DNA from 3 places in the Bradyrhizobium sp. Bra64 genome. Region 2 is predicted to be linked to each of the others. Evidence: predicted binding sites of a transcription regulator. Region 2 holds the regulator's gene; each other region holds the start of a gene.
What was found. The regulator LexA, encoded in region 2, represses DNA repair genes until DNA is damaged. The targets are predictions, from matches to a motif close to TGTTCNNNNTGTGTTCNG.

Region 1: NR187_RS16110 (ribonuclease T2) is a predicted target of LexA. The motif match lies at 5,895-5,912, and genes of this name have one in related genera.
Region 3: NR187_RS12625 (single-stranded DNA-binding protein) is a predicted target of LexA. The motif match lies at 2,037-2,054, and genes of this name have one in related genera.

What each region holds. Positions count from the first base shown of each region.
Region 1 covers NZ_JALJRD010000004.1:228,246-238,283, forward strand. Annotated here, with positions in the region: gene NR187_RS16070 (YegJ family protein) at 1-39, opposite strand, end outside; gene NR187_RS16075 (branched-chain amino acid aminotransferase) at 143-1,225, opposite strand; gene NR187_RS16080 (MarR family winged helix-turn-helix transcriptional regulator) at 1,563-2,105, shown strand; gene NR187_RS16085 (response regulator) at 2,102-2,833, shown strand; gene NR187_RS16090 (ATP-binding protein) at 2,858-4,246, shown strand; gene NR187_RS16095 (DUF3617 family protein) at 4,311-4,841, opposite strand; gene NR187_RS16100 (hypothetical protein) at 4,885-5,178, opposite strand; gene NR187_RS16105 (hypothetical protein) at 5,361-5,825, shown strand; gene NR187_RS16110 (ribonuclease T2) at 5,959-6,651, shown strand; gene NR187_RS16115 (23S rRNA (adenine(2030)-N(6))-methyltransferase RlmJ) at 6,823-7,683, shown strand; gene NR187_RS16120 (cold-shock protein) at 7,933-8,148, shown strand; gene NR187_RS16125 (outer membrane protein) at 8,234-8,857, opposite strand; gene uvrC (excinuclease ABC subunit UvrC) at 9,107-10,038, shown strand, end outside.
Region 2 covers NZ_JALJRD010000005.1:330,050-340,087, reverse strand. Annotated here, with positions in the region: gene NR187_RS18550 (TetR/AcrR family transcriptional regulator) at 1-263, shown strand, start outside; gene NR187_RS18545 (DMT family transporter) at 354-1,214, shown strand; gene NR187_RS18540 (S41 family peptidase) at 1,414-2,751, opposite strand; gene NR187_RS18535 (alpha-hydroxy acid oxidase) at 3,054-4,187, shown strand; gene NR187_RS18530 (HAD-IA family hydrolase) at 4,196-4,828, shown strand; gene NR187_RS18525 (hypothetical protein) at 4,961-5,167, shown strand; gene glp (gephyrin-like molybdotransferase Glp) at 5,393-6,604, shown strand; gene lexA (transcriptional repressor LexA) at 6,781-7,482, shown strand; gene NR187_RS18510 (hypothetical protein) at 8,067-8,504, shown strand; gene NR187_RS18505 (GAF domain-containing protein) at 8,731-9,672, shown strand; gene NR187_RS18500 (ComEC/Rec2 family competence protein) at 9,784-10,038, opposite strand, start outside.
Region 3 covers NZ_JALJRD010000003.1:49,224-59,261, reverse strand. Annotated here, with positions in the region: gene gyrA (DNA gyrase subunit A) at 1-607, opposite strand, end outside; gene NR187_RS12630 (DUF2306 domain-containing protein) at 776-1,174, opposite strand; gene NR187_RS12625 (single-stranded DNA-binding protein) at 1,375-1,872, opposite strand; gene NR187_RS12620 (outer membrane protein) at 2,331-3,098, shown strand; gene NR187_RS12615 (outer membrane protein) at 3,335-4,024, shown strand; gene uvrA (excinuclease ABC subunit UvrA) at 4,302-7,286, shown strand; gene NR187_RS12605 (DinB family protein) at 7,334-7,897, shown strand; gene NR187_RS12600 (HAD-IA family hydrolase) at 7,916-8,557, shown strand; gene NR187_RS12595 (nucleoside hydrolase) at 8,589-9,509, shown strand; gene NR187_RS12590 (cytochrome D1 domain-containing protein) at 9,526-10,038, opposite strand, start outside.

The sequences.
Region 1 (10,038 bases), on a different contig from region 2:
AACGGCCCATTTCACGGGCTGGGAGAGTTTGGGTGCCATGTTCGCGATGTCCGGATGCGCCAGTATCTCCGGGCTTTGTCGCGGGATCGTGGCAGGGCGTTCATGGTGCCCCTCTCCCCGCAAGCGGGGAGAGGGAGAAGCATCAAAACACCTTGCGGATCCAGTTGTGCGGATCGTTGGTGCGGCCGTACTGGATGTCGACGAGCTGCTTGCGCAGGCCCATGGCGACCGGGCCGGCGACACCGCCGCTGATGTCGAAATCACCGCTCACCGAGCGCACCTTGCCGATCGGCGAGATCACGGCGGCGGTGCCGCAGGCGAACGCTTCCTTCAGCCTGCCGCTGGCCGCATCCTTGCGCCACTGGTCGAGCGAATACGGCTCCTCGCGCACGGTCTTGCCGGCATCTCTTGCCAGCGCGATGATGGAATCGCGGGTGATGCCGGGCAGGATCGTGCCGAGCGGCGGCGTCGAGAGGGAGCCGTCGTCGAACACGAAGAACACGTTCATGCCGCCGAGTTCCTCGACATAGCGGCGCTCGATCGCGTCGAGGAAGACCACCTGATCGCAGCCGTGCTGGATCGCTTCGGCCTGGGCGCGCAGGCTGGCGGCATAATTGCCGCCGCACTTGACCGCGCCGGTGCCGCCGACTGCGGCGCGCGTATAGTTCTCCGACACCCAGATCGACACCGGCGCAGGCCCGCCCTTGAAATAGGAGCCGACCGGCGAGGCGATGACCGCAAAAATGTATTCGGACGACGGCTTGACGCCGAGGAAGGTCTCGCTCGCGATCATGAAGGGGCGCAGGTAAAGGCTGCCCTCACCGCCAGGCATCCAGGCGCGGTCGATGCGCACGACCTGCTCGACCGCCTCGATGAAGACGTCCTCGGGGATTTGCGCCATCGCCATGCGGTCGGCGGAGTCCTTGAAGCGCCGTGCATTGGCATCGGGGCGGAACAGGTTCACGCCGCCGTCGTCGCGCTTGTAGGCCTTGAGGCCTTCAAAAATTTCCTGAGCGTAGTGCAGGACGGCACCAGCCGGATCGAGCTGGAAGTTGGCGCGCGCCTCGATCCGCGCCTCGTACCAGCCACCCTTGGCCTGGTTGTAGCGGACGATCGCCATGTGATCGGTGAAGACCCGCCCGAAGCCGGGGTCCACCAGCTTGGCGACGCGGTCCTTCTCTGGCGTCGGATTGGATGCGGGCTGGATGTCGAATGTCATGCTCATGTCGTTGGCTCCCGCTGCCGTTGGCGGCGCTGTTCTGGCGCCTGCCTGCCCGTTCCGGGCCCGGCTGGCTTGATTAGGTTACTGGCCGGACCACCGCCAGCCTTGTTACGGCCGGTTTCCGTGGCCAGCATGTCGGCGAGGACATGCTTTTGCGGAAGGCAGAAGTCCAGTATGTTTTGCCGAAATGCCGCTCGACAATCGCACGGTAGATCTGATCCGGCCGTTGCCGCCTGTCCGGCTCTCTCCGGCCGCTCTTGAAACTGCCACCCGACGCGAAACGATCTAAAATTTCGTGCGGGCTGATCGTTTTGTAACATTGAACCCAAGATACGTCAATATGCCTGACATAAATTTCGCGACTCCCCCTCAAGACGCTGCCGAGCCTCGGCCGGCCGCAGGCGATGGAGGCAATTTGCGCTGGGATATCATCGAGCTGCTGTTTTTCGCCTATCGCGATTTCGTCGGCGATCCCGACCAGGAGCTGGAGGCGTTCGGCTTCGGCCGGGCCCATCACCGGGTCATGCATTTCGTCTATCGCTATCCCGGCCTCAAGGTCGCCGACCTGCTCGATGTCCTGCGCATCACCAAGCAGTCGCTCGGCCGTGTGCTCAAGCAGCTCCTGGACGAGGGCTATATCGTGCAGAAGACCGGCGACAATGATCGCCGCCAGCGCCTGCTCTACGCGACGCCGAAGGGCGAAGCGCTGGTGCAGAAGCTGGCCGGCCTTCAGACCACGCGGATCACCAAGGCACTCGCCGAGATGGCTCCGCAGGATGCCGAGACCGTCAAGCGCTTCCTGCGCGCTATGATCGACCGCGAGGATCCGGACAAGGTGCTCGAGACGATCTTCGCCTCCGTCAATCAAGACGCAAAGGAGTGACCGTGCCGCTCGCTGCCACGCTCACCCGTCCGCCGGTGCAACCGGCAGACGACGCGCCGCATCTGCTGCTGGTCGACGACGACCGCCGCATCCGCGATCTGTTGTCGCGCTTCCTCGCCAGTGAAGGTTATCGCGTCACCACCGCGGCCAGTGCCGGCGACGCGCGCTCGAAGCTTTTAGGCCTGCATTTCGATCTCCTGATCCTCGACGTGATGATGCCCGGCGAGACCGGCTTCGACCTCGCCCGCTTCATCCGGACCTCCTCCTCGGTGCCGATCGTGATGCTGACGGCACGCCATGAAGCGGAAGCCCGCATCGAGGGCTTGCAGATCGGCGCGGACGACTACGTCGCAAAGCCGTTCGAGCCGCGCGAGCTTGCGCTGCGCATCAACAACATCCTCAAGCGCGCCGCTCCGCCACCGCAGGCCGCGGCGGTCGAGAAGATCGCGTTCGGTCCCTACGTCTACCATCTCGATCGCGGCGAACTGCGCCAGGGCGAAGACGTCATCCACCTCACCGACCGCGAGCGCGAGATGCTGCGAATCCTGTCGGAAACGCCGGGCGAAACCGTGCCGCGCAGCGCGCTGACCGGCAATGGCAGCGTCAACGAGCGCGCCGTCGACGTTCAGATCAACCGCCTGCGGCGCAAGATCGAGACCGACCCCGCCAATCCGCTTTTCCTCCAGGCGGTGCGCGGGATCGGCTACCGCCTGGTGGCATCGCCATAGAGTCAGAGCAGTGAAGCGCGACCGATGAGCACGATCGATACCGGCCTGACGCTGCTCAAAAGCGCCGCCGGCCGCGTCTCCGCCGTCAATGGCTGGATGGGCAACGCGTTCAAGGGCTGGATGCCGACAGGCCTCTATGCCCGCGCGCTCCTCATCATGATCGTGCCGATGGTGATCCTGCAATCGGTCGTCGCCTTCGTGTTCATGGAGCGGCACTGGAACACGGTGACACGCCGCCTGTCGGCCGCGGTGGTGCAGGACATCGCCGCACTGATCGACGTCTACAAGGGCTATCCGCAGGACAAGGATCGCGACCAGATCCGCCGCATCGCCCAGCAGCGCCTCGGCCTCGTCGTCGATTTCCTGCCCGCCGGCGACATGCCGCCGCCCGGGCCAAAACCGTTCTTCTCGCTGCTCGACCAGACGCTGTCGGTACAGCTCGGCCGCCAGATCGGACGCTCGTTCTGGATCGACACGGTCGGCCGATCCAACCTCGTCGAGATCCGCATCCAGCTCGACGACGCCGTGATGCGCGTGTTCGCGCAACGCAGCGCCGCCTACGCCTCGAACTCGGAAATCTTCCTGTTCTGGATGGTCGGCACGTCGTCGATCCTGCTGATCGTCGCCGTGCTGTTCCTGCGCAACCAGATCAAGCCGATCCTGCGGCTTGCCGATGCCGCGGAAAGTTTCGGCAAGGGCCGCGAGGCGCCGAACTTCCGACCCAGAGGCGCGCGCGAGGTGCGGCGCGCGGCGGTCGCCTTCCTCGAAATGAAATCGCGCATCGAGCGCACGATGGAGCAGCGCACCGCGATGCTCGCCGGCGTCAGCCATGATCTGCGTACCATCCTGACCCGGTTCAAGCTCGAGCTGGCGCTGATCGGCGACAACCCCGAATTGGAAGGCATGCGCAAGGACGTCGACGAGATGTCGATGATGCTGGAGGATTACCTCGCTTTCGCGCGCGGCGATTCCGGCGAGCAGTCGCAGCCGACCGACATGGCGCAGGCGCTCGAGGAGCTTCGCAGCGACGCGGAGCGTCACGGCCACACTGCGACCGTCGCGTTCAACGGACTGCCCGTGGTCACGGTGAAGCCGGCCTCGTTCAAGCGCTGCCTTGCCAACCTCGTCACCAACGCCGCCCGCTACGGCAAGGCCATCGCCATCACCGGCCAGCGCGATCACCGTTATCTGACCGTCACGGTCGACGACGACGGCCCAGGCATTCCCGCCCATTTGCGCGAAGAGGTGTTCAAGCCGTTCCTGCGGCTGGACAACGCCCGTAACCAGGACGAAGGCGGCACCGGCCTCGGCCTTGCCATCGCCCGCGACATCGCCCGCTCGCACGGCGGCGACATCACGCTCGGCGACAGCCCGATGGGGGGATTGCGAGCGAGCGTGCGGATACCGGTGTAGTTACTTCTCACCTCGCCCCGTAGGAACGGGGCGAGGGAGCGCACCGGTTTCGCGGCGCGGCCGCCTATTTCGGCAGTAGCGCTTTCAGCTTGTCGACGTCGCGCACGTTCATCTTGAAGCCGCCGGGCATCACGATGTCGCCGGGCTTCTGGTCCGGCTTGCAGGCTCCCAGCCACTTCGCTTCGAGAGTCATTGTGGTATCGCGCCCCGCGGTACCGGCGGCGCCGCCTTGCGCGTGCGAGGAGGTTTTCACGGTGTAGGCCGAGTTGAAATCGCCCGTGATCTCGGCATGCGAGGTCGTGCTGATGCCGGCGACGTTGCACTCGGAATCGCTGACATAGCCGGTCGCGGTCTTCCTGATGTCCTGCTTGGCGCAGATCTGCTTGGCCATCGGCGAGACGTTGTTGTTCATCTCCTTGTCGACGCTCTCGTCGGTGCAATGCTGCATGGTCATGTCCGGCATCGCCGAGCCGGTCCTGGCCATCTTCAGCTCCCACAGGCCGGCCTTACGCACCGGCAGATCGTCGGCGCAGGCCGCACCGGCCGACAGCACCAGGCAAAGAGTCGAGCCGAGCAAAACAAGTTTGCGCGTCATGTGAGAGGCTCCCGGCTGAGAGACGCGGCGTTACGACAACGCCTCAGTAGAGCGTGCGGATCGGCTGGTCGGCGGCACCATAGGGCACCCAGCGGCAGGAGAACGAGATGTAGCCGCCCTCATAGGCCTGCACCGCAAGGAATTTCACGACCTTGCCGTAGCGCGCGCAGTGATCGACCGCGGCCTGCCGGGCATCGACCTGCGTCGCCATCGAATAGGCGATGATGCCGCCGGTGTCGTTGCCCTTGAACGGAGGCACCGGAAGAAGATCGGCGCGCGCCGACTGGCTCGCCATCATACCCAAGGCAAGAAGGCCCGCGGCCGCAATGATTCGCATTCCCGTTACTCCAATTGGTTGGCGCCAGTTTACGGTGCCTGCGCGGCTGTGAAAAGAACGGAAGGCCTGTCTGACGCAGCATTGCAGTCAACTCTTGGCCGAGTGTTGCCGCGCTGCACTTGACCCCGCCCGGCCTTCGCGGCACCGTCCCACCCTCGCAGATCATGCTGTCTGGATTGCCCATGCGCGCCTCGCCCCCCCTGAAATCACTCCGTTTTGCCGCCGTGCTAGGCCTCCTGTTCGGGGCGCTGTCGCTCGGTGAGGCCAGGGCCGCCAATCCGCTGGAGCTGAATTTCTGGCTGAGCGGGCCGCGCTATGACGGTGCCGTCGCCGATTGCGACAAGGCGCTGCCGACAATCGCCACCCAGTTCTGGGAGAAGGAAAGCTCGTTCTGGAATTCCTCCTTGAAGATCACCGGCTTTACAGCCGTTCACGAGACCGCTTTCCGGCCCTGGCAGTCCGACAATATTCCGCGCCGCTATTGCACCGGCGAAGCCATGCTCACCGACGGCAAGATGCGCAAAGTGCACTTCTCGATCATCGAGGACGGCGGCTTCGCCGGCTACGGCAATGGCGTCGAATGGTGCGTGGTCGGGCTCGACCGCAACTGGGCCTACAACCCGGCCTGCCGCGCCGCTAGGCCCTGATTACAAGCCCTGATCGGAAGAGCGCTGATTCGCACCGATCGGGCGACTAAACGCTCCCGGCTCGAATTTTGTTCTTGAAATGTTCTTATCGCCTGCTAGGCTCGGTTGCACAGTCTAGTTGAGGGGCGTTGCCATGTTTTATTCCAGATTGCATTCGTTCTCCCGCCTGATGATCTCGCTGACCTTGGCCGCGGGACTGGCCACCCTCGCCGGCGGCGCGAAGGCCCAGGACAAGCGGCAGAACGCGCCCGGCGAATTCGACTTCTATGTGCTCTCGCTGTCGTGGTCTCCCTCCTTCTGCGAGGAGGCGGCGGAGCGCGGCGGCCGCTCGCAGATCCAGTGCAGCGGACGGCCCTACGCTTTCGTGGTGCATGGTCTGTGGCCGCAATATGAGAACGGTTTTCCGGAATATTGCCAGCGGCCGGCGCCGCGGCTGAACCGCAGCATCGTCTCCTCGATGCTCGACCTGATGCCCGCGCCGGGGCTGATCTTCAACGAGTGGGACAAGCACGGCACCTGCTCGGGGCTTGCCGACCGCGGCTATTTCGAGACGATCCGAAAGGCGCGCGCCGCGATCAAGATTCCGGCCGAATATCTCGATTTGTCGCAAGCCAAGACCGTGGCGCCGGCGGAGGTCGAGGAGGCTTTCATCAAGGCCAACCCGGGCCTCAGCAATGCCGCCGTCTCAATCACCTGCAACCGGACGCGGCTGTCCGAAGTCCGCATCTGCCTCAGCAAGGACCTGCAATTCCGGGCCTGCGAGGAGACCGACCGCCGCGCCTGCCGCCGCGACCAGGTGACGATGCCGCCGATCAGGGGCGGGTAGCGCGAGCTCTCGGCACGTGATGCCGGGCGCACATGCGCGAAATCCCGGCATCCAGATCGGCGGCGGCGAAATGGATTCTCAGATGCGCAATTGCGCCTCATGGTTCGGTGCGGGTGCACCGCCGTGAATGACAACAGTTACTTTCATCGCCCGATGTCGTAACTCTTCCTCATGAACTACCGCCACGCCTTCCATGCCGGCAGCTTCGCCGATGTCATCAAGCACATCGTGCTGGCACGCCTCATCACCTATCTGCAGGACAAGCCCGGGGCGTTCCGCGTCATCGACACCCATGCCGGCGCCGGCCTCTACGATCTCGAAGGCGACGAGGCGCGCCGCGGCGGCGAGTGGCTGACCGGCATCGCGCGGCTGATGCAGGCGCGGCTGTCGAACGAGACCGTAGCCCTGACGAAGCCTTATCTCGACATCGTCCGCGCCTACAATCCGAAGGGCGAACTCAAGGCCTATCCGGGCTCGCCGCTGATCGCGCGCGGCATGCTCAGGCCGCAGGACCGCCTCGTCGCCTGCGAGCTCGAGCCGAAGGCGCGCAAGGCGCTGATCGGCGTGCTGCGCCGCGACGAACAGGCCCGCGTGGTCGATCTCGACGGCTGGGTGGCGCTGCCGGCTTTCGTGCCGCCCAAGGAACGGCGCGGGGTCGTGCTGATCGACCCCCCGTTCGAGGCAAAGGACGAGTTCGAAAAGCTCGGCGAAGCCTTCTCGGCGGCTTTCGCGAAATGGGCGACCGGTATCTATGTAATCTGGTATCCCGCCAAGAGCCGGCGTGCCACCGACGCCCTGGCGCAATCAGTGGCTCGGCTCGCAGCCGCAGCAAAGCCGCCGGCAAATTGCCTGCGCCTCGAGTTCAGCGTTGCGCCGCAAGCCGACGGCTCGGCTCTCACCTCCACCGGCCTCCTGATCGTCAATCCCCCTTACACGCTGCATGGCGAGCTCAAGACGATCCTGCCCGAGCTGGAAATGCCGCTCGGCCAGGGCGGCGCTGCCAGATTCCGATTAGAGGTGCCGAGGCCGTAACACTCCGGCATTCTTGGGAAAAATATGCAGGAGCGGTAGTCAATCCGCAAAGAACCGTATTATGCTGTTTCCGTGACCGGCTTTACGTTCCGCTTCCGCGAATGGTTGCGGCGGAGTGAAGGCCTAAGAAAGATCCGACCGGACCGAAAGGTCCGCCCAAGGATGGCCAGCTCCCGGGCTTCGTAAGGCCCGGTCATGTCGTGACGTGAGTTGCGTCGCGGCGGAGGAGCAATGAGGGGGAGTTTCCCGATGGCCATGACGGGAACGGTGAAGTTTTTCAACGGCGAACGCGGCTACGGCTTTATTAAACCGGACGACGGAGGCCGCGACGTCTTCGTGCATATTACAGCTGTGGAGCGGGCCGGACTGAAGGACCTTGCCGAAGGACAGCGTATTACTTTCGAAGTCGAACCGGACAAGAAGGGGAAGGGGCCGAAAGCGGTCAATTTGGTCATCCTCTCCTAGCGATTCTGACGAAACACCTGGCGTAAAAAAAATCCCGGCCGCGAGCGGCCGGGAGGCTGTGGTCCGGTATTTTCTTCTTTGGCTATCAGAAGTGATAGTTCACGCCTGCGCGCACAACGCTGGCGCTATAGCCGTTTGACACGCCCGTAATTGCGAACTGGCTCGACGACAGATCGATGTAGAGATATTCGAGCTTGGCGCTCCAGTTCGGCGCGAAGCCGACTTCCGCGCCGGCACCGATGGTCCAGCCGGCGCTGGTGTGCGACTCCGTCCAGCCAAAGGTCTGCGCGCGCAGCTCACCGAAAGCGAGACCGGCAGTGCCGTAGAAGAGTATGTTGCTGAAGGCATAGCCGGCGCGGCCACGCAGCGTGCCGAACCACGGATTGGAGAACTTCCACGGCGCAAACGTGTCGTCGGCACCGGCGGCCTGGATGTCGCCTTCGACACCGAACACCCATGGGCCGTTCTGGAAATTGTACCCGGCCTGCACGCCGCCGACGAAGCCGGAGGGCTTGACGGGAGAGTTGCTCACCGAGCCCCATTCATAGCCGACATTGCCGCCGAGATACGGACCGGCCCAGCTATAGGCGTTGAGCGGCTGGTTGACGGTATAGGGCGCTCGCTGCCCGTAACTGAGATCGGCGGCCTCTGCCGAAGCTGTCCAGCCGGCTGCGACCAACGCGGCCGCGCCCACAACGAGCCTCTTCATCACACACTCCAACGCAACTGTCGCAACCTGTGCGATGCCGGCATCGCCGCGCCGGGCCGTGTCGCATGGTTACGAAACCAAGATCTTTTCGCGTAAGATTTATCGAGAGTTTTAAGTTAAAGCGCTGTTAAGCCGGGTTACCGCGCTGTTAACAGGCTTAAGCAAGTGTTACCGGGAACTGCGCCGTCATCTGTGCGTACGGCACGGCCGGAACTTCAAATCGGTCGCCCCAGCACCTAAATTCGTTCCATGGTTCACGATTCCCCTGACAATCCGGACGACGCGCGCGCGCGCAGACCCGTGCGCGGCACCGCGCCGGACGCCCCGCCCCGGGAAACGGACATGGGGCCGCCGGACCTCGATCCCGCGACCGCAAGCGGTGACGACGAGGACGATGCGCGGCTGCCTGATATCCTGGAAGAGAACGGCGCGGTCGGCGAAGAGCCGCTGGCGACCGGCCACGAGGCGATCGAGCGCGCGGTGCGCCTCGCCCCCACCTCGCCCGGCGTCTACCGCATGCTCAATGCGACCGCCGACGTGCTCTACGTCGGCAAGGCCAAGAACGTCAAAAAGCGCCTGTCCAACTATGCCCGCCAAAGCGCGCCGCAGCCGGCGCGCATCCTGCGCATGATCGCCGCCACGGTGACCGTCGAGATCGTCTCGACCAACACCGAGACCGAAGCGCTGCTGTTGGAGGCCAACCTCATCAAGCAGCTGCGGCCGCGCTTCAACGTGCAGCTGCGCGACGACAAGTCGTTTCCCTACATCCTGATCACCGGCGACCATTGGGCGCCGCAGATCCTCAAGCACCGCGGCGCGCAGACCCGGCCCGGGCGCTATTTCGGCCCGTTCGCCTCCGCCGGCGCCGTCAACCGCACCATCACGGCGCTGCAGCGCGCGTTCCTGATCCGCTCCTGCACGGATTCCTTCTTCGAGAGCCGCAGCCGGCCCTGCCTGCTCTACCAGATCCGCCGCTGCGCCGGTCCCTGCACCCGCGAGATCGACTTCCCCGGCTATACGACCCTGGTGCGCGAGGCGAGCGACTTCCTGTCCGGCAAGAGCCAGGCGGTGAAGCAGGAGCTCGCCGGCGAGATGGAGAAGGCTTCCGGCGAGCTCGAATTCGAGACCGCGGCACTCTACCGCGACCGCCTCGCCGCGCTGTCGGCGATTCAGTCGCAGCA
Region 2 (10,038 bases):
CCACGGCCATGGAACTGGCCGGTCACGATGCCGACGTTGAGCGTCGCATCGCGAGCTTTTTCGAAGCCATGAAGGCCAGGGTGGCCGATGCACTTTCCCGCGCGAAGGCGGCGGGCAAGCTGGCCGACGGCGTCGAGCCTGCAAGTGCCGCCGGAATTCTGGTCTGTTTCGTCGAGGGGTTGCGCGTGGTCGGCAAAACGGCACCGACACGGAGCAAGTCGCAAGCCACCGCCGACGCTCTTCTCGACCGCTTCATCAGGTAGACAGCCCGTTTCATTGGGATAGCGACCTTGGGCACCTCCGCCGTCAACACGCCAATATCTGGACCAATCGGTCTTGAAAGGAAGGGTGCCATGTCCGCCATCGAGATCGTCTGTGCCGTGGCCGTTCCCCTGCTCTGGGGTTATCAGTTCGTGGCCATCAAGGTGGGCGTGACGGAGTTTCCGCCTCTCTTCTTCCTCGCGCTGCGCTTCCTGGCGATCGCGCTGCTGCTCGTTCCGGTGGTCAAGAAGCCCACGCGTCGGCAGTTCGGCCCGATCGCAGCGATTTCGATTTTCCTCGGGGGACTGAACTTCGGGCTGTTCTATGTCGGCCTTGGGCTCGGCTCGGGAAGCATGTCGGCCGTCGCATATCAACTCGCCACGCCCTTCACGGTCCTGCTGGCGTGGCCGCTTCTTGCCGAGAGGCCCTCACTGACCACCTCCGCCGGCGTCGCTCTTGCATTCGCCGGCGTGGTCGTGTTGGCAGCGGGGCCCGGCCTGTCGGCAAACGCGCTTCCGCTGCTGCTTGTGGTCGCGGCCGCCTTCGCATTCGCCGTGTCCAACGTCTTGACGAAACGCTTCGGCCCTTTTGATCCCCTGATGTTGATGGGATGGTCGTCGCTGTTCACGGTGCCTCAGGTGATGTTGATGTCGCTGCTCTTCGAGCATGGACAAGTCGCGAGCCTGGTCACGGCGGATGGACGCGGTTGGCTGGCGCTCGCCTATACGATCTTCATCGGAGGAATTGTCGGGTTCGGCCTCTGGTTCTGGTTGATCGCCCGCTGCTCCATGGGCCGCGTCGCACCCTTCGGTCTATTGCTTCCGGTGTTCGCCCTGATGTCGAGCGTGCTGTTCCTTGGCGAGCGCGTCACCCCCAAGTTGATTGTCGGTGGACTGCTCGCGATCTCCGGCGTCGCCCTGACACAGTTAAGACCCGGCGCGCGGGCAATTTGAGCAGTCGTCGTTCTTGAGCCGAGACGTCAGCCCGTGAGGATCTGACCGTGGTGACTCGTCCGGCGATGGGCCGAGCGCGGCGGCCGCTACGAGGCCACCTTTGCGGCCGTGAACCCGGGCTGAGACGGCGTCCGAAACGAATTCGGCCCGGGAGCGGTATCCGCTCCCGGGCGATGGACGTCTCACAGTTCGCGAGGGTTCAGTTCGGCACCGTGGCCTTCGATGCGGGCTTGGCCGCGACGGCATTCGCAGTCTGGCCGTGCAGGAAGTCGTAGGCCGCATGCAGGGCCTTGTCGTTCTTCTCTTCCGGCGGGACATAGGACTGCGATCCGGTCTGCTCGGTGCCGTCGGCGGCCGACAGATGCCCACGCATCTGGGACTCCGCCATCGTATCCATCCGGCCCTTCAGCTCGGGCGGCACGTCCTGGAGGATCTCGATGTCGGGCGCGATGCCCTGGGCCTGGATCGAGCGGCCCGACGGCGTGTAGTAGCGCGCCGTGGTCAGCGCCAGCGCGCCATTGCCGGCGCCGAGCGGAATGATGGTCTGCACCGAGCCCTTGCCGAACGAGCGCGTACCGATGATGGTCGCACGCTTGTGGTCATGCAGCGCACCGGCCACGATCTCGGAAGCCGAGGCCGAACCCCCGTTGACGAGGACGACGAGCGGCTTGCCCTTGGTGAGGTCGCCCCCATGCGCGGTGAAGCGCTGGGTCTCTTCCGGATTGCGGCCGCGGGTCGAGACGACCTCGCCGCGCTGCAGGAACGCGCTCGACACCGACACGGCCTGGTCCAGCAGGCCGCCCGGATTGTTGCGCAGGTCCATCACATAGCCGACGAGCTTCTCCGGCGGGACCTCCTTCGAGATCGACGCGATTGCCTTCTTCAGGCCGTCGGTCGTCTGCTCGTTGAACGAGGTGACGCGGATATAGCCGATGTCGCCGTTCTCGACGTGGAAGCGCACCGGGCGCACATGGATGATCTCGCGCTTGATCGCGACGTCGAGCGGGGCGTCGGCGCCCTTGCGCACGATCGTGAGCTTGGTCTGGGTGTCGACCGGCCCCTTCATCTTGTTGACGGCCTGCTCGAGCGTCATGCCCTGCACGGCATCACCATCGATCTTGCTGATGAGGTCGCCCGACATGATGCCGGCCTTCGACGCCGGCGTGTCGTCGATCGGCGAGACGACCTTGACCAGGCCCTCCTCCATCGTGACCTCGATGCCGAGCCCGCCGAACTCGCCGGAGGTGGTCTCCTGCATCTCGGTCCAGGCCTTGTCGTTCATGTAGCGCGAATGCGGATCGAGCGAGGTCACCATGCCGGTGATCGCGCCTTCGATCAGCTTGGCATTGTCGGGCTTTTCGACATAGCTCGCCTTCACCCGCTCGAACACCTCGCCGAACAAATTGAGCTTGGAATAGGCGTCATCCGCACTCGCTGCCGCCCGTGCTGCCCATACGCCGCCGTGCGGACTGGCTACCAGAAGGGTCAGACACGCTCCCGTGAGCGCGCCCAGAGGGAACAGCAGGGTTTTCCGCATGGATAGGCTGGCCTTTTTCTCGCGCTTCGGTTGGGCTGGGAGCCGCCATGCAAATGGCGATCCAGCCTGTTTCTCACAATACCATTCTGGTTTCTTCAAGGCCGGGATGCCACGCCGGCGGTTACACCGAAAAAATCCCTTCGTTCGAACCTAAACTTTTGGCAACGTTGCAGAACCCGTTCGGGCGCGGCGGGAATCGGCGGACCGGCCACGCCGCGCAGTCATACCCAATTTAGGATGGTTTTGCAGAGCCGGACGGGTTAGGCGATCAGACAAGGCTTCAAATTCTCGGGAGGATAACAATGAACGAAGCACCCAGCATCCGGCCGGAAAGGAACGTCGAACTCGGCGCCAGCAACGAGCCGTTCCAGAATCTGCACGAATTCATCCGCAAAGCGCGTGCCAATCTCAACCAGAATGCCTGGGATTATATCGTCGGCGCCGCCGAGACCGAAACCACGATGCGCCGCAACCGCATGGCGCTGGACGAGATCGCCTTCCGCCCGCGCGTGCTTCGCGACGTTCGCAAGGTCGACGGCACGGTCGAGCATTTCGGCCGCAGGATGCGCCTGCCCCTGGTGCTCGCCCCCGTCGGCGCGCTGGAGATCTTCGATCCGGATGGCGCGGCGAGCGTGGCACGCGCCTGCGGCACGTTCGGTGCGGCGCACATGCTGAGCTCGGTGTCCGAGCCCGGGCTCGAGAAGACTGCCGAAGCCGCCCCCGACGCGCTGCGAATCTATCAGCTCTATGTCCGCGGCGACGATGCCTTCGTCGCCGATGTCGTCAGCCGGACCGAGAAGAACGGCTATGCCGCCTTCTGCCTGACGGTCGACACCGCCCATTACAGCCGTCGCGAACGTGACATCGCCAAGCGTTACGTTCGGGAGAGCCGCCTGCGCGCCACCGGCGGCGACTACCAGAAGGGTCTGGAGTGGCGGACCGTGAAGATGATCAAGGACAAGTTCAAGATCCCGCTGATCCTGAAGGGCATCGCCACCGCCGAGGACGCGCAGATCGCGATCGATCACGGCGTCGAGTGGATCTACGTCTCCAACCATGGCGGCCGCCAGCTCGATCACGGCCGCGGCGCCATGCATTTGCTGCCCGAGATCGTCGACGCGGTGAAGGGCCGCGCCAAGATCATGGTCGATGGCGGCTTCGGCCGCGGCACCGACATCGTCAAGGCCATCGCCGCGGGCGCCGACCTCGTCGGCATCGGCCGGCTGCAATGCTGGGCGCTGGCGGCGGCCGGCGAAGCCGGCGTGGCGCGGATGCTGGAGCTGCTCGAGGACGAAGTGCTGCGCTGTCTCGGCCTGCTGGGTGCCACCTCGTTCGCCGGGGTCGACAAATCCTGCCTGCACCAGGCGGCCGCAACCAACGCGCCAAGCGTGTTCAGCGCGTTTCCGCTGTTCGATCACGAGCCATATCGATACTGAGTGAAAGGATGCAGGTGACACCGCTCTCTCCCGGCAGCGCGGATGCGCTTCTGTTCGATCTCGGCCGCGTGGTGCTCGATATCGATTTCTCCAGGGCGATCGCCTGCTGGGCGGGCCATGCCGGCTGCAAGCCCGACGCCATCGTCGCGCGCTATGTGCGGGATAGCGAAGCCTATCGGCTGCACGAGATGGGGAAGATCAGCGACGAGGATTATTTCGCCTCATTGCGCTCTTCGCTCGGGATCGGCATCTCGGATGCGCAGTTCCTGGAGGGCTGGAACGCGATCTTCGCCGGCGAGATGCCCGACATCGCCGAGCTGCTGCCGCGGGCGGCGAAGCGGATGCCGCTCTACGCCTTCTCCAACACCAACCGTCCCCATGTGGACTATTTCTCGAAGGAATATGCCGACGTGCTAGGCCATTTCCACGAGCTGTATTTGTCGTCCAGCATCGGTCTGCGCAAACCGGATGCCGAGGCCTTCGACCACGTCGTCTCCGCGATCGGCGTACCCGCCGGGCGCATCGTGTTCTTTGATGACCTCGCCGAGAATGTCGAGGGGGCGCGAGCCCGCGGCTTGACGGCGGTCCATGTGACCTCCCCCCGCGACGTTGGAAATGCCCTCACGGCGCTGGGAATCTGACCGTTTCGGGACCTATTTCGCCTGACGGCGAGGAACCAAAAGACTTTGTGCATTTTTGTACAGAGTTCCGGGAACGAATGCCCGTCTCGGGACTCATTAGTCCGTTGGGAATTCTACATCGGATTGATCGACGTGTTGGGCAAAACCTACCTCACCAAGCAGGCCTCCCTGCTGATGAAATTCGCCAGAACCACCTCGGATTCTGACCTCTCCGCAAAATTGATCAGCAAGGCCGCCGACCTGAAATCTCAGGCCGATCCGCTGCCCGACAAGGATCAAGGTCCAAAAGCTCCCGACGTCACACTGGACGGCAGTCCGGATGGACAGGCGAGGAGCTGACCGATGCTGGCCGTGGCGCTCGCCATGATCGTCCTTGCCATGGCCACGCTTCTGCCGATCTGTCTCGTTCTCTGGACCATGCCGCGACGGGCCTGATCTCGCCCTCAAGTGCAGTGTGAGCAGCGAGCTGAGTTACGCCCGCTCAGCTGTTTTGCCTCTGCGCCCGCGCTCGGCTAGAAGACTGGCGGAACATTCGCCCGAACGCGCCGAGCAGGAGTTTTCGCCGTGGCCCTGATGCCGGTTTCTGACGCGCTTGCCGCGGTGCTGGCGGGTGCGGATCCGCTGCCGGAGGAGACGGTTTCCCTCGACAACGCCTACCATCGCGTGCTCACGCGCGACGTCGTCGCGCGGCGCACGCAGCCGCCGCAGGCAATGTCGGCGATGGACGGATACGCGGTGCGCGCGGCCGATGCCGCAACGATCGGTTCGACCCTCGCCGTGATCGGCGAGGTCGCCGCGGGCCGGCCGTTCGCAGGATCGGTCGGCGCCGGCGAGGCCGTGCGGATCTTCACCGGCGGCGTCGTTCCCGATGGCGCGGATGCCGTGGTGATCCAGGAGGACACCGTCGCTGACGGCAAGCGCATCACGATCAAGGAAGCCGCGATCTCCGGCCGGCACATCCGCCCCGCGGGCGTCGATTTCCGCGAGGGCGACGTGCTCCTGCGCAAGGGCAGCCGGCTCACCGAGCGCGACCTCGCGCTCGCCGCCGGGATGAATCACCCCCACCTCGCCGTCAGCCGCCGTCCGAAGATCGCAATCCTCGCCACCGGCGACGAGCTGGTGATGCCGGGCACCACGCCCGGTCACGGCCAGATCGTCTATTCCAACGGCTATGCCCTGCATGCGCTGGCTCGCAGCGAGGGGGCCGAAACCATCGACCTCGGTATTGCCGCCGACACGCTGGAGGCCACCACCGCCGGCATCCGCCGCGCGCGCGCGAGCGGCGCAGACGTCCTCATCACTACCGGCGGCGCATCGGTCGGCGACCACGATCTGGTCCAGCAGGCGCTGAGGGACGAAGCCGTCGCGATGGCCTTCTGGAAGATCGCGATGCGGCCGGGCAAGCCGATGATGCATGGACGGCTCGGCGCGATGGCTGTGATCGGCCTGCCCGGCAATCCCGTGTCGTCCTATGTGTGCGCCTTCCTGTTCATGGTGCCGCTGATTCGCGCGTTGTCGGGCCGGGCCGCAATTCATCATCACCGCGAGCGCGCCGTGCTCGGCCGCGACGTCGGCGCCAACGACCAGCGCGAGGACTATCTGCGCGCACGTCTGGAGCAGCGCGACGACGGCACGCTCGTCGCCCTTCCCGTCAGCCATCAGGATTCTTCGTTGCTTGCGAATCTCGCTGCGGCACAGGCACTTCTCGTGCGCGCACCGTTCGCGCCGAAAGCCGAGGCGGGCTCGCCTTGCGAAGTGTTGCGGCTCCCCGTCTGAGCGTCCCGCCAATGCGCGTTCCGCGAACTTTGCTCTGTTCACGGTAAATTAAGCAGTTGCGGAACATGTATCGAACATATAGTGTCCGTTCATGATTTGTTTCGAGCATGTCGCGGCATATTGCTGAATTCAGCGTCTCGGAATCGAACGACATCAACCGGGGGACTTAGGTCGAGATGTTAACGCGCAAACAATACGAGCTTCTGCGGTTCATCAGTGAACGTCTGAAGGAAAGCGGCGTGCCGCCTTCTTTCGACGAGATGAAGGATGCGCTCGACTTGCGCTCGAAGTCGGGCATCCACCGCCTGATCACGGCGCTCGAGGAGCGCGGGTTCATCCGTCGCCTCCCCAACCGCGCCCGCGCGATCGAAGTCATCAAGCTGCCCGAGCTCCAGGCGGCCGCCGGCAGCCGCCGCGGCTTCACGCCGAGCGTCATCGAGGGCAACCTCGGCAAGGTCCGCGCGAGCTCAAGCCTGTCTGCCGACGAGGGCGAACGTCCCGTTGCCGTGCCGGTAATGGGCCGCATCGCGGCCGGCACGCCGATCGAGGCGTTGCAAACCCGCAGCCATACCATCAGCGTACCGCCTGACATGCTCGGCTCGGGCGAGCATTACGCGCTCGAAGTGCGCGGCGATTCCATGGTCGAGGCCGGCATCCTCGACGGCGACATGGCGCTGATCCAGCGCAACGAGAGTGCCGATACCGGCGACATCGTGGTGGCGCTGATCGACGACGAGGAAGCGACGCTCAAGCGCTTCCGCCGTCGCGGCGCCTCGATCGCGCTCGAGCCCGCCAACGCGGCCTATGAGGTGCGCATCCTGCCGCCCAACAGGGTGAAGATTCAGGGCAAGCTGATCGGCCTGTACCGGAAATACTGATACCGGAAAGTATCCGGCGCATCCGCGCTCGCATGAGCAACGATCGCCATCAACGATTGGAGCGGACGATTGTCCGCTCCCGCTGGGTAGTCTTTCTGGTTTCGCGCAGATTATCCGGCCCCTCCTCCGGCGCTTCATCCTCGGCACGCCGCATGAAGCAGCACCGCTTCGCGGCCTCAGCAGCTCGAGGAAACAGCCATGCGCCAGATCGTCTTGAGCACAGTCGCGGCGGCGCTGATCGCAGTATCAGCGTCGCAAGCCGCCGCACAACCGCCTCGCCCTGTCTGCAAAGGTGGCGGTTAGCGAACGAGCCCGCGCCGGCCGCAATGCAATTGCCTGCCGTCGCAACCGAGCTGGCATTATTCGGGATGGTCGGCCCCCTCAGGGCGCTGACACGCGCCTGCAGAATGCACGGGACGAGGCTTTGTTCCTATTGGATTCGGGAAAGTTAATGTGATCGTGGCCTGCGGATCCCAGCCGCAGATTTGCCTACAACCAAGCAGACCGTTGCGTGCTTGAACTCTGATAGAGGCCTGCGCCTCGATAAGAGACGCGGGTCGCTGTCTTCGCAAGAGGAGCACCCGATGTGTGACTACAGCCTGCATGCCGTCGCGTCGCGCCCCGCCGAAGTCGGCGAGACGATCGTCACGACAACCTTCCGCGGCACCTCCACGCGCGGCTTTGCGTCCGCAGCCGATCCGACAGTTGCCGTCTGCCTGCTGCCGGGAACGGAGCTCGCCTTTGCCGACAACGTCCGCTACGACAATCGCTGGATCTGGACGCGCACCATCAATTCCCGCGTCGGGAAGTTCGGCAAGATCGATCCGCACATTCCCGATCGCCATCATGACGCGATCGAATTCCCCGACGGTAAATACGTGCTGGTAACGCAGCTCGTTGAAGGCCAGCACGCAACCGTGCTGCAACTGCCGGTGACGCAGCAGCCGGCCGGCGAACGCGAGCACAAGCCGCAGATCACTGCCGACAGACAGCCGACGATTACCCGGCTGCCGATCGGCTGAACACGGCCGCTTCCGGCCGCAAGGTCGGAGGCCAGGATCGAATTGCCATCGCCGGCCGTGGCCGGCGAGACGGTATGGCTTGCGCCCCGCGAAATCCGATCGGATCGACCAAGCCGTTGCGCTTTTCCCGCCGCACGAAGTTTGAGCCGCCCTGCCTGAATTTTGAACGTCCGCCACACAGCCAAATGACCGATGCTGTCAAGGCTTGAGACGGCGGACATGCTCGATGAAAACCTTCATTCGCGTCGTTGAACTCTGGGTGCCGGACCGGACGCGCATGCGGCTGGAGTTCGGTGGCGGCCTCTACGGCGAAGGGCTGTCCGCGTTCAAGGCCATCAGCGAAGGCTTGCATTTCGGATATGACGAGGGCCTTCCCGGCAAGGCCTGGGCCTCCGGCCACCCCGTGATCCTCACCAAATTCGCCAACTCCTATTTCAAGCGTACCGATCAGGCCCTCGCAGCCGGCCTCACCTGTGGGGTGGCGGTGCCCGTGTTCGCCGGCGAATTCCTCCAGGCCGTCATGGTGCTGTTCTGCGGTGAAGAAGAGGCCCATGTCGGCGCGATCGAGCTCTGGCACAACGACCCTGTCGTCTCCCACGAGATGGGGCTCGTCGACGGCTACTACGGCACCGCCGACATGTTCGAATTCAACTCCCGCCACACCAAATTTCCGCGCGGTTTTGGCCTGCCCGGGCGGACCTGGAAGGCGGGGCTGCCGCTGATCATCAAGGACCTGCACGATGCGAAGAGCTTCCTGCGCTGGGAGGACGCGGCCAAGGTCAGGATCAATCTGGGCGTCGGCGTTCCCTATCGGACCGGCGTAGACCATACCTGGGTACTGACATTCCTCTCCGCGCAAGCCACGCCGATCGCGCGACGCTTCGAGATATGGGTTCCGAACGAGACCCGCTCGGCGCTGGTCTTTCGCGCCGGCGATTGCAGTGCGCAGACCGACCTCGCCGCGCTTTATGCAGGAAAATCCATCGCCAGGGGCGAAGGCAGCATCGGTGGCGCCTGGGCCACCGGCATGCCCGCGCTCAACGACGAGCTCGCGCATGACGGCTCGGCCGCCGGCTCTGAGGCCTGCGCATCCGGACTGAGCCGGATGGTGGCCTTGCCGGTCATCGGCAACAGCACGCTCGAAGCCGTGCTGGCCTGGTACCTCTAAAGCGCGATGAGATTGCGATGAATCATCATCGCGCTTTAGCGTTCTTGTTTGAGCATGACCTTTTCGGAAAACCGCTTCGCACTTTTCCGGATCATGCCCTGCCCGATCGGTTCAATCGTCGGCCTGCAAGTCGGTCTCCGCCGGCGTTACGTCGCGGTTGCGGGGCGCAGCCGTCTTCGGCGCAAGACTGCCGTCGAAATCACCTTCGCCGGCGCCGGCCGGCAACCAGGGGCGGCTCGCACCTCGCGCCCTCACCGCCTGAACCGCAAAGCCGTCCCCCCGCTGCGTCAGGGCCAGCGCGCCCTGGCTCGCGAGCCGCTGCCGATCGACCACCATCGCGGCGCAATCGGGCGGCACGGGACGCGC
Region 3 (10,038 bases), on a different contig from region 2:
CGATGACCTCGCCGAGATTGTGCGGCGGGATGTTGGTCGCCATGCCGACGGCGATGCCGCCCGCGCCGTTGACGAGAAGGTTCGGGAACTTGGCCGGAAGAACCGACGGTTCGGTCTCGTTGTTGTCGTAGTTCGGCTGGAAGTCGACGGTGTCCTTGTCGATATCGGCCAGCAGGGCCAGCGCCGACTTGGTCAGCCGCGCTTCGGTGTAACGATAGGCGGCCGGGGGATCGCCGTCGACCGAACCGAAATTGCCCTGGCCGTCGATCAGCGGCACGCGCATCGAGAAGTCCTGCGCCATCCGGACCATGGCGTCGTAGATCGACTGGTCGCCGTGCGGGTGATACTTACCGATGACGTCGCCGACCACACGCGCCGACTTGACGTACTTCTTGTCCGGCGTGTGCCCCTGCTCGTGCATCGAGTACAGGATGCGGCGGTGCACAGGCTTCAAGCCGTCGCGGGCGTCAGGCAGCGCGCGTGCCACGATCACGCTCATGGCGTAGTCGAGATAGGACTTCTTCATCTCCTCGAAGATGGAGACGGGGCGAATGTCCGAGGGTTGCGCCGGCTGGTCGCCGGGCTTGTTGTCGTCGTCGTCAGCCAAGGGGGAATCCGATGAGGTTTATCTGGGAATCATATAGCGCATCAGGCCCCTGATAACCACCCTCGCGGGGGTCAAGGGAAGCGCTTTTTCCGACTGTTTTTCCAGAGACTTACGTGCTCCGCGCCACCACCTTGAACGGGGCCGGATGCGCCGCCGGGAGCCGCCCTCTTACGCGCCGAAAATCACCCGATGCATGATGCGTCCGGGCACCAGCGTGAACAGGCCCGCCACAACCAGCGCGCCCGCGAAGACGAGGATCATGATGCGCCGGTGATCGGCAACGCGATGGGTGCGCGCCCGCCACACCGCCAGCGGAAGCATCACCAACGTGAAGATCGACAACAGGTGGATCGGACTGAACGGCCCGACCAGGCGGATCTGGTGGATCCAGAACGACGATGCAGCCACCACCGCCATCAGCGCGACCCAGATCCACCCGATCGTCCGGTGCGGCAACGTGCCCTTGGGAGCCGCGAACTGGACCAGGCCCAGCAGAAAGGCCGCCATCGCGGCAAACGCGTGCAGCGGAATGGCCGGAGCAGCCTCAAGCAGCGGCGCAAGGCTCATTGCGAGGCTTCCCCCGTTAGAGGCGCGAGCCATGTAAACAGGATTAACATCAAGTTAATACCATTCACATGACTGCCCGTCAAAAGCTTGAAGCAGCACATGAGGCAAGCCCGGGAAACCCGAGCCTTACCCGCAAATTGGTAAGAAATCCTGCCGCATCACGCGAGCAAGGCGACGTTAAGGACGAAGCGCCCCGCCGCTCAGAACGGGATATCGTCGTCCATGTCGCTGTTGCGGCCACCGCCGCCAGCGGCAACGGGACGGCGCGGTGCGCTGCTGACTGGACCGGAGGAGCCGAAATCGCCGGCCGGCTCATCGCCGAAGCTGCCGCCTCCCGCGCCGCCACTGCGGCCATCGAGCATCGTCAGGGTCGAGTTGAAGCCCTGGAGCACGACCTCGGTGGAGTACTTCTCGACGCCCGCCTGGTCGGTCCATTTGCGGGTCTGGAGCGCGCCCTCGATGTAAACCTTGGCGCCCTTCTTCAGGTACTGCTCGGCGACCTTGCACAGCCCTTCATTGAAGATCACCACGCGATGCCACTCGGTCTTTTCCTTGCGCTCGCCGCTGTTCTTGTCGCGCCAGGTCTCCGAGGTGGCGATGCTCAAATTCGCGATCGGCCGCCCGTCCTGGGTGCGGCGGATTTCAGGATCCTTGCCGAGATTTCCAACCAGAATGACCTTGTTGACGCTTCCCGCCATCGCCGCTCTCCACTCCGAATGCCACTGAATTTAAAAAGGCCGGCCCGCTCCCCGCGTTCCGCTGCCCCTGTTGAGGCGACCCTATACGCTCGCCGGACGCTTGCGGACGCCGATCACCGCGCCACCCCTCAGGTTATCCCCACATATAGCATCGACCTCCGGTTTGTTCCAGATTTGTTCTTGCAAATGACGGAGCCGAAGGGGCGGCCTTGAGCGGCCAGCGTCCTGCGGAAGGCAGGCGCAAACATGGAACTTTTTCGGGTTCCCTGAAAAGAGCAAAACAACTTAACATTCAGCAAGTTATCGCGGCTCCGCCGATCTGCGACTGTGGCATTTCGGCGACGGACTCTGTCCCTCGCTCGGACTAGGCTTGCCTTGGAATTAATGCATTTGGGCCTCGCGCCTGATCAAACCGCTTCGGGGATTTCAAGAAGCGGACGAACCTGGGGAAACTTGCAATGAATAAGATCCTGATTGGTGCAATCGGTGCAGTGGCGTTGAGCCTGTCGGCTCCCGCCAGCGCGGCGGACATGGCCGCGCGTCCCTACACCAAGGCTCCGGCGCCGATGGTCGCCGCCATCTACGACTGGAGCGGCTTCTACATCGGCTTCAACGGCGGCGGTGGCACCAGCCACAAGTGCTGGGACGGCGATGTCGGCGGTGGCGTTTTCGTCGGCGAAGGCTGCCACAACGCGGTCGGCGGCACTGCCGGTGGCCAGGTCGGCTACCGCTGGCAGTCGGCCAATTGGGTGTTCGGCCTCGAGGGCCAGGGCAACTGGGCCGACTTCTCGGGTGACAACATCAGCGCGATCACCGGCCTGCGCGATCGTTCAAAGATCAACGCCTTCGGCCTGATCACCGGCCAGGTCGGCTATGCCTGGAACAACGTCCTGCTCTACGTCAAGGGCGGCGGCGCCGTCGTCGGCGACCGCTACCGCAGCTTCGACGTCGTCTCCGGCCTCGAGGTCGACCGGGCCGACGAGACCCGCTGGGGCGGCACCGTGGGCGCAGGCATCGAGGTAGGCTTCGCACCGAACTGGACCGTGGGCTTCGAGTACGACCACATCTTCCTCGGTAACCGCACCATCGGCTTCACCGGCTCCGGCAATTTCCTGTTCGCGCCGCTTGGCGCTGCCACACGCTCAGATCGCATCAGCCAGGACGTCGATATCGGCCTCATCCGCTTGAACTATCGCTGGGGTGGCCAGATCGTCGCGAGGTACTGAACCTACTGATATCATTCAAAGACTTGAAGGCCGGCCTCGCGCCGGCCTTTCGTTTCTGTTCCCCTTGAGGAACAATAGGTCAGCACTTGCTACATTTTCAGGCTGCTGTGGCTGATGGGACACACAACTTGCGGCTTTGCTGGTGTAAGCACGACATCAGTTGGACGAGAGCGTCCGATACCCCTTCCCGATCGTGGAAGGCACAAACAGAAACTGGGACTGGGATTAGATCGAAAATGAAGAAGGTTTTGTTGGCTTCGGCCTGTTTGTTCGCACTTGCCGCTCCGGCTTCGGCCGCTGATCTGGCGGCTCGCCCCTACACCAAGGCCCCGGTGGCTATGGCTTCGGTCTACAACTGGACCGGCTTCTACCTCGGTATCGTCGGCGGCGGCGCCTGGGAAAACGCTTCCGGCGACCCGAAGATGAAGGGTGGCTTCGTCGGCGGCACCGCCGGCTACAACTGGCAGACCGGCAACGTAGTGTTCGGCGTCGAGGCCGATGGCGCCTGGGCTGACGTCAGCGCCACCGCGACCGGCGCCACCGTCGTTCCCGGCTTCGGCGTCGTGACCGCAACCGCGACCTCGAAGACCGACGCGATGGGCACCGTGCGCGGCCGCCTCGGCTGGGCCGTCAACAACGTCCTGTTCTACGGCACCGGTGGTTACGCCTGGATCGACAACAAGATCACCCTCTCCGCGCTCGGCGTGACCGCTTCGGACAGCAAGTGGCACTCCGGCTGGACCGTCGGTGCGGGCATCGAAGCATTCTTCGCGCCGCAGTGGTCGGTCAAGGGCGAGTACCTCTATCGCAGCCTCGGCGGCGAGAGCTACTTCTCGGGCGCCCTGCCCACCGGCACGCTCAACTTCCACACCGTGCAGGTCGGCGTGAACTATCACTTCGGGGGCCCGGTGGTCGCGAAGTACTGATCTTCGCCTCCAACGCCATCGTGTTACGAAAGGCCGGCCTTGCGCCGGCCTTTTTGTTTGACCGGCCGGTCCCCGCGCAGTTCCGCGCACGTGCTCCTGCCAGATGCCGCCAGCGCGCCAACAATCCGTTGACGATTCGCAAGTCCCACTGGAAATCCGTGCTCGTTCTTCCTACGTTCGCTGACATACCCATCGGCGCCGATCCCGGTTCCGGGCGAAGCGCGCCTTCAACGTTGGCGCGATCGCGCGCCTTTGGGATTCCTTGAGGACCACCAGGATGGATGAAGTGATCAAGGCGAAGCGCCAACAACAGAACGCGGGATCACACCTGCGCGCAATTACGATCCGTGGCGCGCGCGAGCACAACCTCAAGAACGTCGACGTCGAGATTCCCCGCGACAAGCTCGTGGTGTTCACCGGTCTCTCGGGCTCCGGCAAGTCCTCGCTCGCATTCGACACCATCTACGCCGAGGGCCAGCGCCGCTACGTCGAATCGCTGTCGGCCTATGCGCGCCAGTTCCTGGAAATGATGCAGAAGCCTGATGTCGACCAGATCGATGGCCTGTCGCCGGCAATCTCGATCGAGCAGAAGACGACGTCGAAGAACCCGCGCTCGACCGTCGGCACCGTCACCGAGATCTACGACTACATGCGCCTGCTCTGGGCCCGCGTCGGCGTGCCCTATTCGCCGGCCACGGGCCTTCCGATCGAAAGCCAGACCGTCTCCCAGATGGTCGACCGCGTGCTGGCGCTGCCGGAAGGCACCCGCCTCTACCTGCTCGCGCCTGTCGTGCGCGGCCGCAAGGGCGAGTACAGGAAAGAGCTCGCCGAATGGCTCAAGAAGGGCTTTCAGCGCGTCAAGATCGACGGCACCTTCCATGAACTGGCGGAAGCGCCGACGCTGGACAAGAAGTTCCCGCACGACATCGACGTCGTCGTCGACCGCATCGTGGTGCGCGCCGACATCGGCCAGCGCCTCGCCGAGAGCTTCGAGACCGCGCTGAAGCTGGCCGAAGGCCTTGCCGTCGTCGAGTTCGCCGACGCGCCGGCGGCCGCTCCCGCGGAAGAGAAAGAGAAAAAGAAGACCGCGAAGATTCACGACAAGAGCGGGCCAGAGCGCATCCTGTTCTCGGAAAAGTTCGCCTGCCCGGTCTCGGGTTTCACCATCCCCGAGATCGAGCCGCGCCTGTTCTCCTTCAACAACCCCTACGGCGCCTGTCCTGCCTGCGGCGGCCTCGGCGTCGAGCAGCATGTCGACGAAGACCTCGTCATCCCCGACAAGGAGCTCGCGATCGGCAAGGGCGCGATCGCGCCCTGGGCCAAATCGTCGTCGCCCTACTACACGCAGACGCTGACGGCGCTCGGCAAGCACTACAAGTTCACGCTGACCACCAAATGGAAGGATCTGCCCAAGAAGACGCAGAACGCGATCCTGCATGGCTCCGGCGAGGACGAGATCAAGTTCTCCTACGAGGACGGGGTCCGCTCCTACGACACCAAGAAGCCGTTCGAGGGCGTCATCACCAACATCGACCGCCGCTACCGCGAGACCGAGAGCGAGTGGGCGCGCGAGGAGCTGGCGAAATATTTCCACGACGTGCCCTGCGGCGGCTGCAACGGTTTCCGGCTCAAGCCCGAGGCGCTCTGCGTCAAGATCGGCGGCAAGCATATCGGCGACATCTCGGAGCTGTCCGTCAAAGGCGCCGGTGCATGGTTCGAGACCGTGCCGGAGGCGCTGAACACGCAGCAGAACGAGATCGCCGGCCGCATCCTCAAGGAGATCCGCGAGCGACTCACCTTCCTGCTCGACGTCGGCCTCAACTATCTCACCCTGTCCCGCTCCTCCGGCACGCTGTCCGGCGGCGAGAGCCAGCGCATCCGCCTCGCCTCGCAAATCGGCTCGGGCCTGACCGGCGTGCTCTACGTGCTCGACGAGCCCTCGATCGGCCTGCACCAGCGCGACAACGCGCGCCTGCTCGACACCCTCAAGCGCCTGCGCGACCTCGGCAACACCGTGATCGTGGTCGAGCATGACGAGGACGCGATCCTGCTGGCCGACTACGTGCTCGACATCGGCCCGGGCGCCGGCATGCATGGCGGCAACATCGTCGCCGAAGGCACGCCCGCCGAGATCATGCGAAACCCGAAATCGCTGACCGGCAAGTACCTCACCGGCGAGCTCGAGGTCGAGGTGCCGGAGCGGCGCCCACCGAACCATCGCCGCACCATCAAGGTGGTCAACGCGCGCGGCAATAACCTCAAGAACGTCACGGCCGAAATCCCGCTCGGCCTGTTTACCTGCGTCACCGGCGTCTCCGGCGGCGGCAAGTCGACGCTGCTGATCGACACGCTCTACAAGGCGATCGCCCGCAAGCTGAACAACGCCAGCGAAGGCGCAGCTCCGCACGACCGCATCGAGGGCCTGGAGCACATCGACAAGATCATCGACATCGACCAGTCGCCGATCGGCCGCACCCCGCGCTCGAATCCGGCGACCTACACCGGCGCCTTCACGCCGATCCGCGAATGGTTCGCAGGCCTCCCCGAATCCAAGGCGCGCGGCTACGAGCCCGGCCGCTTCTCCTTCAACGTCAAGGGTGGCCGCTGCGAGGCCTGCCAGGGCGATGGCGTCATCAAGATCGAGATGCACTTCCTGCCCGACGTCTACGTCACCTGCGACGTCTGCAAGGGCAAGCGCTACAATCGCGAGACGCTCGAAGTCCTGTTCAAGGGCAAGAGCATCGCCGACGTGCTCGACATGACCGTCGAGGAGGCCGCAGACTTCTTCAAGGCGGTGCCGCGCGTGCGCGAGACCTTCCAGACCCTGCACCGCGTCGGCCTCGACTACATCCATGTCGGCCAGCAGGCCACGACCCTGTCGGGCGGTGAAGCCCAGCGCGTCAAGCTCGCGAAAGAACTGTCCAAGCGCGCCACCGGCCGCACGCTCTACATCCTGGACGAGCCGACCACTGGCCTGCACTTCCACGACGTCAAGAAACTGCTGGAGGTGCTGCACGAGCTGGTCGCGCAGGGCAACACGGTCGTCGTCATCGAGCACAATCTCGAAGTCATCAAGACCGCCGACTGGGTCATCGACCTCGGCCCGGAAGGCGGCGACGGCGGCGGCGAAATCGTCGCCTGGGGCCCGCCGGAAGACATCGCCAAGGCGCCGCGGAGCTACACCGGCAAATTCCTGGCGCCGGTGCTGGAGAAGGCGCGGAAGCCGAAGCGGCGGCGCGCGGCGAGCGAGGCGGCCGAATAGGTTACGTACCGGGAGCGTGCCGACACATTGTCTGAGGGAGACGGAGTTTGCCTGCCGGACTTGTGCAAACCTACAGTGCGTTCGCCCACAATAATGCTTGGGCCAACCACCGGCTGCTCACCGCTTGTGCTGCGCTGTCTCAGACCGACTTCGAAGCCGAGCGGACCGGCTTCTTTCCGAGCCTGCAACGCACACTGAACCACATCCATGTCATCGACCTCTTCTATGTCGATGCACTGGAGGGCGGATGGCTCGGGCCTGCGGCCTGGAAGAACCAGATTCCGTACCCCTCACTCTCTGAGCTGAAACCTGCCCAAGCCGAAATGGACAAGCGTTTGCTCGCCGTCTGCGATGCGCTGACACCCGAACTTCTCGACGGCATTGTGCGGATCAACCGCGACACGCGCGTCCAGACCGAACGTCGCGACCGACTGCTCATGCATCTGTTTCAGCATCAAATTCATCACCGCGGACAGGCGCACGCGATGCTCTCTGCAACAAGTGTCCCGCCGCCTCAGCTCGACGAATTCTTTGCCGAGGGAGAAGCACCGCTCAGGGCCGCCGAGTTCGACGAGCTCGGATGGACCGAGGAGACCGTGTGGAAATCCTAGCGGTGTAATTTCTTCCCCATGCCCTACGCCCTCGCCATCTTCGATCTCGACGGTACCCTCGCCGACAGCTTTCCGTGGTTCCTGCGCACAATCAACGACGTCGCCGATCGCTTCGGCTTTCGTCGTGTGGCCGATGAGGACGTCGAGGGGCTGCGGCATGCCTCGACGCGGGAGATCCTCAGCCGGCTCGAGGTGCCGCTCTGGAAGCTGCCGGCGATCGCGCGATATGCGCGGCGGCTGAAGGCGGAGGCGGCTGCGGAGATCTCGCTGTTCGCGGGCGTCGAGGCGATGCTGCGGACGCTGGCCGAGCGCGGCGTGCAGCTGGCGCTGGTGACATCGGACAGCGAAGCCAATGCGCGCGAGAAGCTCGGCGAGGCCGCGGCGCTGTTCGCGCATTTCGATTGCGCGGCATCGATCTTCGGCAAGCCCACGAAATTCCGCCGGGTCATCCGCCGCGCCGGCGTGGACCCCGCTCACGTGATTTCGATCGGCGACGAGGTGCGCGACATTGAGGCGGCGCGGGCCGTCGGCATCGCCTGTGGCGCGGTGTGCTGGGGCTATGCGGCACCGGCCGCGCTGCGGGCGCTTGCGCCCGATCGCATCTTCGCGCAGATGGATGAGATCGCGGACGCGGTCTGCCGGATGCCGTTGAAGGCCTGAGCCCGGCATCCGCCCATCCAGGGAGACGCCGATGACACTCACGGATGCAGCCCGCCTCAAGCTGCTGGAGCCGCCGGTCGGCCGGATCCGCGTCGTGCTCGACACCGACACCTACAACGAGATCGACGATCAGTTTGCGCTGGTTCAAATGCTGCTGTCGAAGGATCGCTTCGACGTCGAGGCGATCTATGCCGCGCCGTTCTTCAACGCGCGCGCGGACAGCCCCGGCCACGGCATGGTGCTGAGCTATCAGGAAATCCTGCGCCTGCTGGAGCGCCTGAACATCGCAGCCGAGGGCCTGGTTCATCGCGGCGTCACCGCCTATGTCGGGCCCGGCAAGGCCGCGCGCGAGGCGCCTGCCGTCGACGACCTCGTGGCCCGGGCGCGCGCGGGCTCGCCGGACCATCCGCTCTACGTAATCGCCATTGGCGCCATCAGCAACGTCGCCTCTGCGCTTCTCAAAGCCCCCGATATCATCGAACGCATCGTCGTCGTGTGGCTCGGCGGCCATGCGCTGGAATGGCCGCACACGATCGAGTTCAACCTCAAGCAGGACGTCGGCGGCGCTCAGGTGCTGCTCGACAGCGGCGTGCCGCTGGTTCTGGTGCCGTGCAAGGGCGTCGCCTCGCACCTTCACTCGACAGTGCCGGAGATCGAGCGTTACGTCGAACCGCACGGCAGCATCGGCGCGTTCCTCGCCATGCGCTTCAAGGAATATTCGTCCGACCATCTGGGTTGGGCGAAGGAGATCTGGGACATGGCGCCGGTCGGATGGCTGCTGAACCCCGTGTGGGCGCCGAGCGTGATCATCCCGGCGCCGGTCCTGACGGAGCAGATGACCTGGAGCGTCGATCGCAGCCGGCATGCGATCCGCTACGTGACCTATGTGGATCGCAACCCCATCCTGAGGGACTTCTTCCTGAAATTGAGGGCCTACGCCGGGACGACGTAGGTCGCCTCTCCGCCCCCTACTCCGTCCTGCGCAAGAACGCCCCGAACGCGCGCGGGCCGTCGCCCACCTTGACCTCGCCGACGACCTTCAGCTCGGCTGCATCGATGATATGAAGCGTGTTGCTCTCCCAATTGGCGACGATGATGCGCTTGCCGTCTGCGGTCGCATTGATGCCTTCGGGATAGTCGCCGACATTGATGCGCTTGATCGGCTTCAGCGTCGCCAGGTCGAACACGCTGACGGTGCCGCCATACTGGTCGGTCACGAAGCCGCGGCCCTGCGCCATCGCCACCGCATAGGGACGCATCCCGACCGGCACGCGACCGATCGCCTGACCTGCCGCGATGTCGATCACGGAGACGTCGTCAGAGCCGACATTGGCGGTGTAGGCGCGCTTGCCCTCGGCGTCGATGGTGACACCGAACGGACGCGTGCCGACCTTGATGGTCGCCTTGCGTTGGCGCGTCGCGGTATCCACGACCGAGACGCTGTCGTCGTCGCGGTCCGCCGAGAGCAGCAGCTTGCCATC